Linked DNA regions of Roseivirga sp. BDSF3-8. The protein of the gene in region 2 interacts with the protein of the main gene of each other region in a pairwise test. Links are inferred from orthologs where the notes say so. Each region holds a gene or a part of one and is shown on either strand. Other genes may lie near its edges.

Region 1 (3,908 bases), 1.6 Mb from region 2 along the record:
AAAAGCAGGCACAGGGCCTGCTTTGGTATTTAATGCGTTTTTGTATACGCTTAGTTCGCTGTATCGGTGTTTTTCTTTACTTCGGTCACACTCAGCTCAAATACAAGAATGCTGTTAGGACCAATCTGTGCGCTGCGTCTCTGATTTCCGTAAGCCAGGGCACTAGGGATAATAAGGGTGGCTTTATCGCCTTCGCTCAGGTAGCCAATGCCTTCGTTCCACCCGGGGATAAAGCGGGTTATGCCATACTGCAGGCCGATGGGCTCATAAGGTCTGCCTTCCATGAAAACGCCTGCTTCGCGGGCGGTCTCTTCAATGCTGGAATCAAATACGGTACCGTCAAGCAGGTAACCTGTGTAGTTGATCTTAACGCTGTCGCCTTGCTCAACCTCTGGGCCGTCACCTTCTTCGGTGATCACGTAGCGAAGTCCTGATTCGGTTTTTTCCAGGCCTTCCATGTTGTTCTCAGCAATGTATTCTTCAATGGCGGTCTCGTCCTTTTGGGTCTGCTCGCGGCTCATGCGCTCAGCGTACTCCTGCTGGTCGGCTACTTCTACCAGGCGAATGTTAAAGGTGATGTTCTCTTCGGCTTTAACGGTATCAGGAAGCTGATCCATGTTAAAGGTCTTTTTGAAGAAGGTTTCGGCACCGACTTTAGCCTCTACGCTATCGCCTACCTGCATCATACTGATGATTTCTTCAATACTTCCTTTCTGGCCCATCATGGTAGAGTCATACACCATTACGGTATTACCATTAGGCATTTCGCTGCTGCTGAAGAACTCATCTCCATCATCAGCGGTATAGGCAAACTTCATTACCACTACTTTACCATGAGAGGGGCTGGCGCCTTCACCTTCTTCGATGTACTTGTACTGTACACCGCTTTCGAGTGTTTCATACTCTTTGGTATCGCAAGATGTGGCTGCGGCCAGGGCCATAACGGCAAATGCGGCCTGTCTGAAAATTTTATGCATGTTCGTTGATCGGTTTTCCGTTTTGCAATAGTTGGTCTTTGTAGTCATCCAGCAGGCTCTCGAATTTTTCTACTGTTTTTTCGAGGCTGTCATCGGATTTGCCACCGGCGGCATTTTTGTGTCCTCCGCCTTCAAAATGGGCCCGGGCAAACTTATTGACACTAAAGTCACCCACGCTTCTAAAGGACATTTTAACGGCTTCTGTACGGTCGATGATAACAGCGGCCAGGGTGATTCCTTCAATACCGAGCGCATAGTTAACAAGGCCTTCGGTATCACCGGTCTTACTATTAAAGCGCTTTAGCTCTTCGGCAGATATGGCGAAGTAGGCTGTACGGTATTCGGGTAAGACGGTAAGCTTTTCGTTAAGGGCATATCCGATAAAACGCACCCTGTCCAGGCTATTGGTATCGTAAATGAGTTTGGATACTTTGCTCACATCGGCCCCGTACTCCATAAGGTCAGCAGTGATGATGTGCACATTGCGGGTGGTATTAGGGTGCTTAAAAGACCCGGTATCGGTCATGATACCTGCATAGAGGCAATCGGCTATGTCCGGATCGAGGAGATCTGTCTCTTCCATATCACGGATGAGCATATAGATCAGCTCGGCGGTGGCGGCGGCTTTCTTATCCCATTTGCTAAAGTCAGCAAAATCTTCCGGCTCTTCATGATGGTCTATAAGGACCTTGGTAGCGGAAGCATTGCGAACGAGCTCGCCGAGCTCATTGATACGATGGAGATTAGAAAAATCCAGGCAGAAAATGGCTGTAGCCTCTTCTATAAGGCTGGCCGATTGCTGCTCGTTACCCTCGTTGAAGACGATCACTTCATCATTTCCCTTCATCCAGTGCAAAAAGCGGGGATAATCTGTAGGGGTAATGACGGTTACGGAATGGCCTTTCTTCTTCAGAAAAGCAGCCAGCCCTAACGAACTGCCCAGCGCATCCGCATCCGGCTTGTGATGGGTAGTGATAACGACTTTCTGAGGTACGCTTAAGAACTCTTTAAAAGATGCTAAATTTTGCATTGGCAATAACCCTTTTTTGACAGGGGGGTTGACCTCAGTGAAGTGCAAAAGTGATAATAAAATAGATAAAAACAAAAGCAGGCCGGCCTGACCGGGGCTGCTGAGCGCTTTTTGCCTTCACTCTTAATAATTAAATATAAATGCTATTTTTGCGGCCGTAAATACGGTTTTTATTCCAAAATTGACTCAACATGGCAGGAAACAGGACATTTTCTATGATCAAGCCTGACGCTTACGAAGCAGGCAATACAGGCGCGATCCTCAAAATGATGGAAGAAGCAGGCTTCCGTATTGTTAGCATGAAGCTTACCAGACTTACGGCAGATAACGCCGGAGCCTTCTATGCAGTTCATAAGGAGCGTCCATTTTATCAGGATTTGGTATCTTATATGTCCAGCGGTCCTATTGTGGCGCTGATCCTTGAAAAAGACAATGCTGTGGCGGACTTCCGTAAACTTATCGGAGCTACTAACCCTGCTGAAGCAGAGGATGGCACTATCCGCAAGCTGTTTGCCAAGTCTATCGAGGCTAATGCGGTACACGGATCTGACAGTGATGAGAACGCAGCTATCGAGGGTAGCTTCTTCTTTGCTGAAACGGAGAAGTTCTAATCTCCGGTATCGGAAAGATTAATTAATTGCCGGTATCCCCGTGGGTGCCGGCTTTTTTTGTGCCTCCGCCGTTATTTGCTTTCTCTTCCTTCCGGGCTTTGAGCTTATCTTCTTCTGCCTTTTTCTTAAAAAAGACTCTGCGTATCCAGCGGGGAAGCACGAGGGCTCCGAGCAGGAGGTAGAGGTAGTAGGTGAATAGTCTCCAGAGGATGTTGGTGCCGATGGTATAGTTGCCGAGGAAGTTCTCAAAGAACACGGGGAAGGCAAGCTCGGCGGTACCACTGCTACCGGGGGTAGGTGAGAAGAGCATAACTATCCAGAGAATGATCTGCCGGGCGAAAATGGTGAGGTGACCATTGAGGTCGATGCCGGCAAATGCGGACATGAGCGCATTGAGAAGGATGTACCTGGCTGACCATATAAAAATGGTGAAAAGGGAGATCTTAAACCAGTAGGCAAAGCCTTTACCTTTGAGCTGGGCGCTTGCCATGATAATTTCGTTGCCGTGCTCATAGGCTTTGTAGCGCCACCTTTTTAACAGGCGGTTGCTGGTAAGCCGGATAAGGAGCCACTTGAAGCCGCGTGGCCTCACAAAAAGGGCGAAGGCCATAACGGAGGTGTAGAAAGCGATAAGGCTGTAGCTGACGTAAAACACGGCCTTAAGGTTAATGCCGAGCTTGGCTATGGTGGCTACTTCCGGAAATATGTCGCCTCCGGTAACGAGAAGAATGAGGGGGGCAGCGACGACAAAGAAGAGGTTATCGAAGATGGCGGTGACCATAACGAAGGCGAGGGACTTGCCGAGATTAAGGCCTTCCTTATTCATAATAAAGACGGCAACGGCGGTACCGCCTACCACGGAGGGGGTAACGGCGGAGGCAAACTCCCACATAATGATGGTGAATACGCAACTACCCCATGAAAGCTCTTTGCCGGTAATGGTGCGAAGCCTGGCGACATAGCCTGCATCCCGCATGAACAGCACCAGAAAGGCCAGTATGATGGGGAGGGTTTTGGCATTGAGGACGAGCCTCAGGTCTTCCACCCGGATGGATTCATCGCTGGCAAAAAGATAGAACACTATACCCACACCGATAACGATCGGTATCCATACATTTTTAGGGTTTAATGTCTTGAATATCTTCTTAGAGTCGATGTCCATTTAGTGGGCAAGTTCCTTTTCAGGCTTTTTTATCCAAAAATTATTGAAGCCCTCGCCGAGCTGAATAGTGATCAGACTTAACTGCACGAGCTCCAGTATGGCCAAAAAGTTAAAAATGACGGCGATCT
Region 2 (4,762 bases):
CGAAAGTATAAAATTAGTTCCGCCTAAAGATGTATTGAGCTGTTTTTATCCTTAAAAAATACCTATTTTTTTATTTATGCAGGAAGATATCCAAAACCTTGATTCTACCTACTGGACTAACCGCTATGATCAACAAGAAACCCAATGGGATGTGGGAACGATCACGCCTCCTCTGAAGGCTTACTTTGATCAATTAGATAACAAAGATATTTACATATTAATCCCTGGGGCAGGAAATGCCTATGAGGCAGAGTATTTGCATGAGCAAGGCTTCCGAAACGTTCAGGTAGTGGATGTATCTGCTGTGCCACTAAAAAATCTAAAGTATAGAGCACCCTCCTTTCCTGATGAACACCTTATTCTTAAAGACTTCTTTGACCTTGAAGGAAGTTATGACCTGATCGTAGAGCAAACGTTCTTTTGTGCACTAAACCCGGCATTGCGCACTTCATATGCAGAAAAGATGAATGAATTGCTACGTCCCGGAGGAAAGCTTGCCGGGGTTCTTTTTGAAGACACGCTCTTTACCGACCATCCTCCTTTTGGTGGTTTCAGAGAGGAGTACGAAGGCTATTTTAAATCATATTTCGACTTTCTGCACTTCGAGCGCTGCAAAAATAGTCTCCCGCCCAGGCAGAACAGAGAGCTTTTTATCGAGCTACAGAAGCCCGTGGCATAGCCATGGCGTAAGACAGTCGGTAGGGGAGAGGCGTTATAAACACGACTCCTACATCCAGCAAATCTGCAGTAGCAGTTGCCTCAGGCCGCGATTTTATTTCCTGCCAGGCCCGCTGCATCTCTTTACTCCATGAGATATCGCCTATGACTACCACAGAGCCACTGTGCAGGTAGGGTCTGATCATATCAAAATAGGAGAGAGTAGGGGCATACTGGTGATTTGCATCAAGGTAAGCCAGGTCGATTTGGCCAGCTTGATCCAATATATCAGGGAGGATATCGTCAATGTTACCCACGTGGAGATCAATGGTTGAGACAGCAGCTTTGCTAAAATTTTCCTGAGCAATAGCTGCTGTTTGGGGGCAGCCTTCTACCGTAAATAGATTGGCTTCCGGTCTGGCTGAAGCCATCGTGAGTGCAGAAAAGCCCAGCGAGGTGCCAAGCTCCAGTATGGTATCTGAGTTTAACCAACAGGTTAGATTTAGCAATAGCTGGCGTACCGGTCGGGTGCTAGTACTGTTTTTGGCCAGGGTAGCTACTGTTACCTCATTACCATGTGCTTTAGAGCCGGCACCAAGGTCATTTCTGTTTATTATCCGGCCATCTTTTTTTGCCTGCACTATCAGCGAATCAACTGTTTCAGGGAGAGGTCTGACTTTTTTCGGCCGTATTACCTTATTATAAAACTGGAAAAACAAGGGGGAGTGCAGGCTGTGAGCATCCACTCTATGCAGCCAGTGCCATAAAAATCGATAAGCAGGGTCGAACATTGGCAAATTACTAGTTCATGCGGAAGGGGGCCACCATGGTGAACTCGGGTATGGTCACTTTAAACTGCTTACCATCTACCACACGCTCCATCAGATAAGTGCCATACATTTTTCCTACGCCGGATTTGAGGTTGCAGCCGGAGACATACTGGTGAGTCTGTCCCGGTTCCAGTACAGGCTGCTGTCCTACTACCCCCTGACCTTCCACCTCACGTACCGTGCTGTTAGCATCATGGATAAACCAGTGCCTTCGCAGAAGCTGAATGGTGTATTCGCTGCCGTTTTCTATTGTGATACGGTAGGTAAATACAAAATGCATCTGTGACGGACTAGAGTATTCCGGTTGATATTCCGTCACTACACTTACTTTAATGCCTTCGGTTATTTCCCTGACCATGAATTGCTGCTTATATACAGGTTACTGATCTTAAACATCAAAAATAATTATAAGTTTCCATACCATTTCGCTATAATCCCGCCAAAATAATACATTTCATATCTGAATAATCAGCTGGACATGGATGTCAGGATGGAATCCTCCTGGAAGGAGAAACTAGCCCCCGAATTTGATAAGCCTTATTTTAAAAGCTTGGTATCCTTCGTAAAGGATGAATATAGCCAGCATACGGTCTATCCCCCTGGCAAGCGGATCTTTGCGGCCTTTGATCACTGCCCTTTTGAGCAGGTGCGCGTAGTTATCATCGGCCAGGACCCTTATCATGGCAAGGGCCAGGCTAATGGACTCTGCTTTTCAGTAAAAGACGGTATCCCAATGCCGCCCTCTCTCGTCAATATTTTCAAAGAGATCAAGGCAGACTTAGGGAAAGAGATACCTCCGACGGGTAACCTTGAGCGATGGGCGGACCAGGGGGTGTTATTACTTAATGCCACGCTGACTGTTCGTGCCAATACGGCGGGCTCACACCAGAAAAAGGGCTGGGAGGAATTCACTGATGCAGTGATAAGAACCGTCTCTTCTGAAAAACAGGACGTTGTTTTCCTTCTTTGGGGAGCCTACGCACAAAAAAAGGGGGAAATCATAGATGAAAACAAGCACTGTGTACTTAAGTCTGCTCACCCTTCGCCCTTTGCGGCTAACCGGGGCTTTTTTGGTAATCGCCATTTTAGTAAGGCTAATGCTTACCTGGCGGAAAAGGGTCAGCCTCAGATAAACTGGTAATAAAAAAGCCTGTCCGGAGGAAGCGGACAGGCTATGTTTTTTTTACCCCGCTGGGGTTATTCAATCTTATTGAAGATGCGACTCCAGCGTACTTTGTTGAAGAAACTTTCATTTTTGTCCAGCGATAGCCAGATGAAGGCCGCTTTACCTACAATATGATCTTCCGGCACAAAGCCCCAGAAGCGACTGTCTTCTGAATTGTGACGGTTATCCCCCATCATGAAGTAGTAGTTCTGGCGCCATTTGTATTCTGTTATCTCCTCGCCATTTATATAAAGCTTATTCTCAGAGATACGCACATCGTCGTGCCCTTCATAATTAGCTATAGTACTGCCAAACTGGGCAAGCATTTCGTCATTGACTTCCATTGTTTCACCCATGGCTGGAATTGCCAGAGGGCCGTACCAGTCAGGGTTCCAGGCATAACGGCTTGGGTTGGGAAATATATCTCCTGCCAGTTCTCCCTCCTTAAAAGGGTAGCGCTCAACTGAGCTTACATTTGAATAATTTCTGAGGGCTTCGGCATTTTCAGGTTTCATAGCCGCCAGGTAGCCTGCCTGCACTGTCATGACATCTTCCGGGTTTACCTCTACCCGGTCCCAAACCTGGTCAGGAAGGCGACCGCTCTTGGGTACTATGATGTACATAAACTGCATGCCTTCAGGGTTTTCTGCCGCTTTACCGTCGATGTAAACCTGGCCATCTTTGATCTCAAGAACATCGCCAGGCATGCCTATCGCCCTTTTTATATAGTTCGTTTTCAGATCTACCGGGTGCTCCATCTCTTTTGGGTAGTTGAACACGATCACGTCATTGCGGGTAATCTCAGAGAATCCGGGAAGGCGATACTGAGGCAGCTGTAGCCAGTCTACATAGCTGGGAATGTCAGTAAACCAAACTGTCTGATGGGTCAAAGGTACCTGCAGAGGGGTCTTAGGAGTACGCGGACCGTAATGAATTTTACTTACAAATAAGAAATCGCCTACAAGCAGGCTGTTTTCCATAGAAGGGGTAGGTATGGTGAACGCTTCCAGAAACAGCCATCTGATGATGGTGGCAGCTATCACCGCAAACAAAATTGCATCGGCCCACTCCCGGGTTTGGGATTTTTTTTTCTTAGGCTTACTGCTTGTTTGTCCTTCAGCCTTTCCTTTTTTTGTCAAAATGCTCATCAGATCTGAGATTTAAGCTGCCGGATTAAAATGGCAACATATCATCCATACCAAATACTCCCTGTCTGCCGCTGAGCCATTCAGCCGCAACTACTGCACCCAGTGCAAAGCCTTTACGGCTATGAGCCGTGTGCTTTATCTCGATGGAGTCTATGTCAGATGAATAGGTAACGGTGTGAGTACCCGGTGTCTTGTCTATCCGCAATGAGGAAATTCCCAGTGCGTCTTTTTCCTCCGTAGTTTCGTTTACCCAACGGCTTTTTTGCTTTACACGTTCAATGATATCTTCTGCCAGAGTAATGGCTGTGCCGCTGGGAGCGTCTTTTTTCTCCGTGTGGTGTACCTCTTCCATTTCCACATCATACCCCTCTTGCTGACCCATGATGTCGGCGAGGTAGCGGTTTACGCGGAAAAATATATTAACACCGATGGAGTAATTAGAGGCATAAAAAAAGGCGCCATTGTGTTTTTCGCAAAGAGTAGCCACGTCGTGTTGCCTCTCCAGCCATCCTGTCGTTCCTGATACTACGGGTATCCCCCTTTCAATAGCAAAATGGATGTTGTCGAAAGCTGCATCCGGCTGGCTAAACTCGATAGCCACATCTGCCTCACCTTTCCAGGCATTTCTTTCTTCCTCGCTATTGAGTGCACCGGTAATGGTATGGCCTCTTTCTTTTGCTATCTCTTCGATAGCATGACCCATTTTTCCATATCCGATCAGGAGAATATTCATTTGTCTAAGATAATTGTAAGTCCCACTCCAGCAAACATGATGCCGTTATTTCCTCCCACAGGTTCAAAGCGCATGGAAATATCTTCGCTTACATCGAACTCCTGCAGGTGCGCATCCACGTGCGCCTCTACTATATTCAGCAGATACCACACGCCTGCAAGTATCATACTGAAATCTCTGTTACGCCTGAAAAGGTCCGTACGGCGTCTCAGAGAGGCTTCGCTAAGAA
Region 3 (3,790 bases), 4.9 Mb from region 2 along the record:
TTAACACGCCGCTACCAGGAGATATTTTCTAATGTGGCCCTGCACGCCGAGACTACCGAACCGATTTACACCTGCGGACAGTATTTTCCCGGCAAAAAGAAATTTGTATTCACTTTATGTGATGTAGGTATTGGCTTTCTTAATAATGTTAGTAATTTTGATAATAATATTAGTACATCTCTTCAGGCTATAGAATGGGCTCTTCAGGGCAATTCTACTAAGACAGAAGCCAAAGGGGGCCTGGGCTTATCGACTATTTTAAGCGAGTGTATGAACCATATGGGAGAACTTCATATTGTTTCCGGGGACTGTTATTGGAAGTACTGTCCGGAGAAAGGAAAGACTACATATCATCTTGAGCATGAGTTTCCCGGCACAACAGTTCATCTTGTTTTTCGTTATTAAGTTAGGAAAACCGCGAATTATTCATCATATTCTATTAGATTTGCGAACTAAATTAGCAAAGCCATGAAAACGTTCACTATTCTCGATATCATCAGTTCACGTAATGCTATTCTGCATAGCAAAGGCATGAAGGTATATGAGGAGGTAGCGTCGTCTACCGCGCCTTGTGAGGATATTGTATTGGATTTTAATGGCATTTGCAGTCTTACCACCGCCTTTTTGCACCCCGCTATAGGCAAGCTCGTTACCCGCAATAATGGCCGTGAGCAGCACATCCATATCAAAAATATGGATCAGGAAGACATAGATACGCTGGTGGCTGAAGTGATAGAGCGTGCCAAGTCACCTGAGAAGCGCCGTATCGCTAGTGAGCAGGTAGCCAGCCTTTTTGAAGATTAAGTTTCCCATCTTTTATATATGCCCCAACCTGCTATTCGCAGCCTGAATAAAGTCAGGTTTGAAGATTATTCCCTTTTCTTCCTGGATGCTAATGTCTGGCTTACTTACCTCATTTATGATGATGCGGAGTTTGATGATGTACGACACAGCAAAAATAGCGATCAGGCCTATAATGATTTCTTTGGAGAAGTACTGGAGGAGTCCGGCAACAGAGAAAAGCCCCTTATCATCCTGACCAGCCTGCTCATCTCTGAGATCTACAACCGCTACATGAAACTGGGATACGATGCCTACCTGGAAGAAAGTGGTAAGGAGCCCAGGGACTTTAAGTATAAGCATCACTATCGTAAGCGGAACTGTGAGCATTTTAATCAGACTCACAGAACATTAAAGCGTAAAATAAAAATCTGCAGAGTTTTATCTATGTAGCCGATGACTGCCTGGAAAAGGTAGCCCCCATGCAGCTACTACAGGATTTGTCTGCCGCCCATGACTTTAACGACCTGTACTATCACCGGCACATGCAGATTATGGCTGAAAGCCAGCCCAGGCCCATTGCTATCGTTACACACGATGGTGACTTTAACTTCCGGGACAGCCACATCTTTACAGAAAACGACTACTTACTCGACCGCTCTAATCGCAGACACCGGTAAGCTATATAAATCACCCCGGCCAATAACACTTTCCCATTAAAACCCGACTATTTTCTAACGAGCCATTATCTTTGAGGTACCACATAACAATGTATATGAGTACCCACGCCATTACCCAAAAAATATGGAACTACTGCCATACCCTTCGCGATGAAGGCATTGGCTACGGCGACTACCTGGAGCAGATTACCTACCTGCTGTTCCTGAAAATGGCTGATGAATACAGTAAGCCTCCCTACAACCGCGACACCGGGCTGCCCGCAGAGTATGCCTGGCCTGCGCTTAGTAAGCTTACCGGTGCTGAACTGGAAGAGCATTACCGTGCTACACTGCAGGCCCTGGGAAAGAAAAAAGGCATGCTCGGGCAGATATTTACCAAAGCCCAGAATAAAATACAGGACCCCGCCAAGCTCTATCGCCTCGTAAAACTGATAGACCAGGAGCAGTGGACGGGCATGGACACCGACGTAAAGGGAGATATATATGAAGGCCTGCTGCAAAAGAATGCCGAAGATACCAAAAGCGGTGCCGGGCAGTACTTTACGCCACGCCCCCTGATACAAGCCATGGTAGCCTGCCTGCAGCCACAGCCAATGCGCACCATTGCCGATCCGGCCTGTGGCACCGGCGGGTTTTTCCTGAGTGCCTATGATCATATAGCCGCGCAGTCGCTGAACCGCGAGCAGAAGCAGTTTCTCAAAGAAAAGACCTTCTACGGCTGGGAGCTTGTATCAGCTACTGCCAAGTTAGGGCTTATGAACCTTTTTCTGCATAACATTGGCAAAATGGACAGCCACCGCCTGCCCATAACCCGTGGCGACTCCCTGCTTACCAAGCCTTCCGAAAGCTTCGACTACGTACTGGCCAACCCGCCCTTTGGCCGTAAAAGCTCCGTGACCTACACCAACGAGGAGGGCGATGAGGAAAAAGAAGACCTGTACGTGAACCGCCAGGACTTCTGGACCAGTACCAGCAACAAGCAGCTTAACTTTCTGCAGCATATCGTCAGTATGCTAAAGCCCGGTGGAGAGGCTGCCGTAGTACTTCCGGATAACGTATTATTTGAAGGTGGGGCAGGAGAGACCGTGCGCCGCAAACTCATGCAGACCTGCGAGCTGCATACCGTGCTGCGCCTGCCTACCGGCATCTTTTACGCACAGGGTGTAAAGGCAAACGTGCTCTTTTTTACCGCTAAAACAGCCGCCAAAGACCCCTGGACTAAAGAGGTGTGGTACTACGACTATCGTACCAATGTGCACCACACCCTCAAGAAAAACCCCATGCGGCTGGCCGACCTGCAGGACTTTATCAATTGCTATAACCCTGACAACCGGCACCACCGCAAGGAGCTGTGGAGCGAAGAAAAGCCTGACGGCCGCTGGCGCCGTTATACCTATGAAGAGCTGGTGGCACGTGACAAAGCCAGCCTGGACCTCTTCTGGCTGCGTGACGACACACTCACCGATATGGACAACCTGCCCGATCCAGACACCCTTGCAGCAGAGATTATAGAAGACCTGGAAGCAGCCCTGGAAAGCTTCAGAACCATAGGGAAAGAATTGGAAGACTGATATGCCCCAAAAGAAAAAACAAGCCGAATTCATCAAGTGGTTTGGTCCTTTGCTCGATGCCCTGCGTGAGCTGGGCTACTCCGGCAAGCCGCGCGAAGTATCTGAAAAGATCGCCGAAATGAAAGGCCTTAAGGAAAGAACCCTTGATGCCACGCTGAAGTCAGGCACTAACCGCTTTCATAACCAGGTAGCCTGGGCGCGGCAGTACCTGGTATGGGAAGGCCTGCTGGACTCATCCATACGCGGCACCTGGCGCCTTACCGAGAAAGGCAAGAAAACCTCGCTGACTGAAGAAGAGGCCCGGGAGATATTCCTGAAGTGGGTAGAGATAAACCGGCAGATCAGGGAGGAAAAGGCAGGGAAGCAGCAGGTGGCAAAGGAAGAAAGCACTGAAGCCCCTGACGAGATCACATTTTCAGCGGAAGATGACCTGCTGTCTGTCCTGAAGAGCGTATCACCGGAAGGCTTCGAATACATATGTATGGAGCTATTGCGTGAGCACGGTTTTGTAAGCCTGTCTGTTACGCCTAAGGGAGCTGACGGGGGCATAGACGGATTCGGTGTGCTCGAGATCAATCCTTTCGTTACCATGAAGATAGCCTTCCAGAGCAAGCGCTACAAAGGATCGGTGAGTCGTGCCCAAATAGGAGACTTTCGTAGTGCTATTATGGGTAAAGCAGAAAAAGGGATTATGATTACTACCGGTACCTATACCAGGGCTGCCCAGCAGGAAGCTTCACGGGATGGTGCTACACCCAT

Evidence for each region. The genes of interacting proteins can lie anywhere in the genome.
Region 1: the proteins of ung (region 2) and AB9P05_RS10210 interact in binary tests that used the Escherichia coli proteins (3 or more experiments, as listed by UniProt). The link is inferred for Roseivirga sp. BDSF3-8 from one-to-one orthologs.
Region 3: the proteins of ung (region 2) and AB9P05_RS23065 interact in binary tests that used the Escherichia coli proteins (3 or more experiments, as listed by UniProt). The link is inferred for Roseivirga sp. BDSF3-8 from one-to-one orthologs.

The regions. Positions count from the first base shown.
Region 1 is NZ_JBGNFV010000001.1:2,455,412-2,459,319, reverse strand. The notes cover bases 978-3,908. They hold AB9P05_RS10210 (nucleoside-diphosphate kinase), read left to right. Parts: upstream 978-2,198; coding sequence 2,199-2,618; downstream 2,619-3,908. Other genes in these bases: AB9P05_RS10200 (ScpA family protein), read right to left, coding at 3,781-3,908; AB9P05_RS10205 (lysylphosphatidylglycerol synthase transmembrane domain-containing protein), read right to left, coding at 2,641-3,780; AB9P05_RS10215 (bifunctional oligoribonuclease/PAP phosphatase NrnA), read right to left, coding at 978-2,007. Outside these bases: AB9P05_RS10220 (FKBP-type peptidyl-prolyl cis-trans isomerase), read right to left, coding at 51-977; more of AB9P05_RS10215, read right to left, coding at 970-977. UniProt on the Escherichia coli protein: Major role in the synthesis of nucleoside triphosphates other than ATP. The ATP gamma phosphate is transferred to the NDP beta phosphate via a ping-pong mechanism, using a phosphorylated active-site intermediate.
Region 2 is NZ_JBGNFV010000001.1:816,451-821,212, reverse strand. Bases 991-3,796 are described here. They hold ung (uracil-DNA glycosylase), read left to right. Parts: upstream 991-1,965; coding sequence 1,966-2,628; downstream 2,629-3,796. Other genes in these bases: lepB (signal peptidase I), read right to left, coding at 2,685-3,796; apaG (Co2+/Mg2+ efflux protein ApaG), read right to left, coding at 1,459-1,845; AB9P05_RS03170 (O-methyltransferase), read right to left, coding at 991-1,448. Also shown: AB9P05_RS03175 (methyltransferase domain-containing protein), read left to right, coding at 77-679; more of AB9P05_RS03170, read right to left, coding at 651-990; more of lepB, read right to left, coding at 3,797-3,800; dapB (4-hydroxy-tetrahydrodipicolinate reductase), read right to left, coding at 3,826-4,533; AB9P05_RS03145 (DUF5683 domain-containing protein), read right to left, coding at 4,530-4,762. UniProt on the Escherichia coli protein: Excises uracil residues from the DNA which can arise as a result of misincorporation of dUMP residues by DNA polymerase or due to deamination of cytosine.
Region 3 is NZ_JBGNFV010000001.1:5,669,196-5,672,985, reverse strand. Bases 978-3,790 are described here. They hold AB9P05_RS23065 (N-6 DNA methylase), read left to right. Parts: upstream 978-1,549; coding sequence 1,550-3,031; downstream 3,032-3,790. Other genes in these bases: AB9P05_RS23060 (restriction endonuclease), read left to right, coding at 3,033-3,790; AB9P05_RS23070 (hypothetical protein), read left to right, coding at 1,263-1,460; AB9P05_RS23075 (hypothetical protein), read left to right, coding at 978-1,233. Outside these bases: AB9P05_RS23085 (hypothetical protein), read left to right, coding at 1-405; AB9P05_RS23080 (STAS-like domain-containing protein), read left to right, coding at 469-804; more of AB9P05_RS23075, read left to right, coding at 823-977. UniProt on the Escherichia coli protein: The subtype gamma methyltransferase (M) subunit of a type I restriction enzyme. The M and S subunits together form a methyltransferase (MTase) that methylates A-2 on the top and A-3 on the bottom strand of the sequence 5'-AACN(6)GTGC-3'.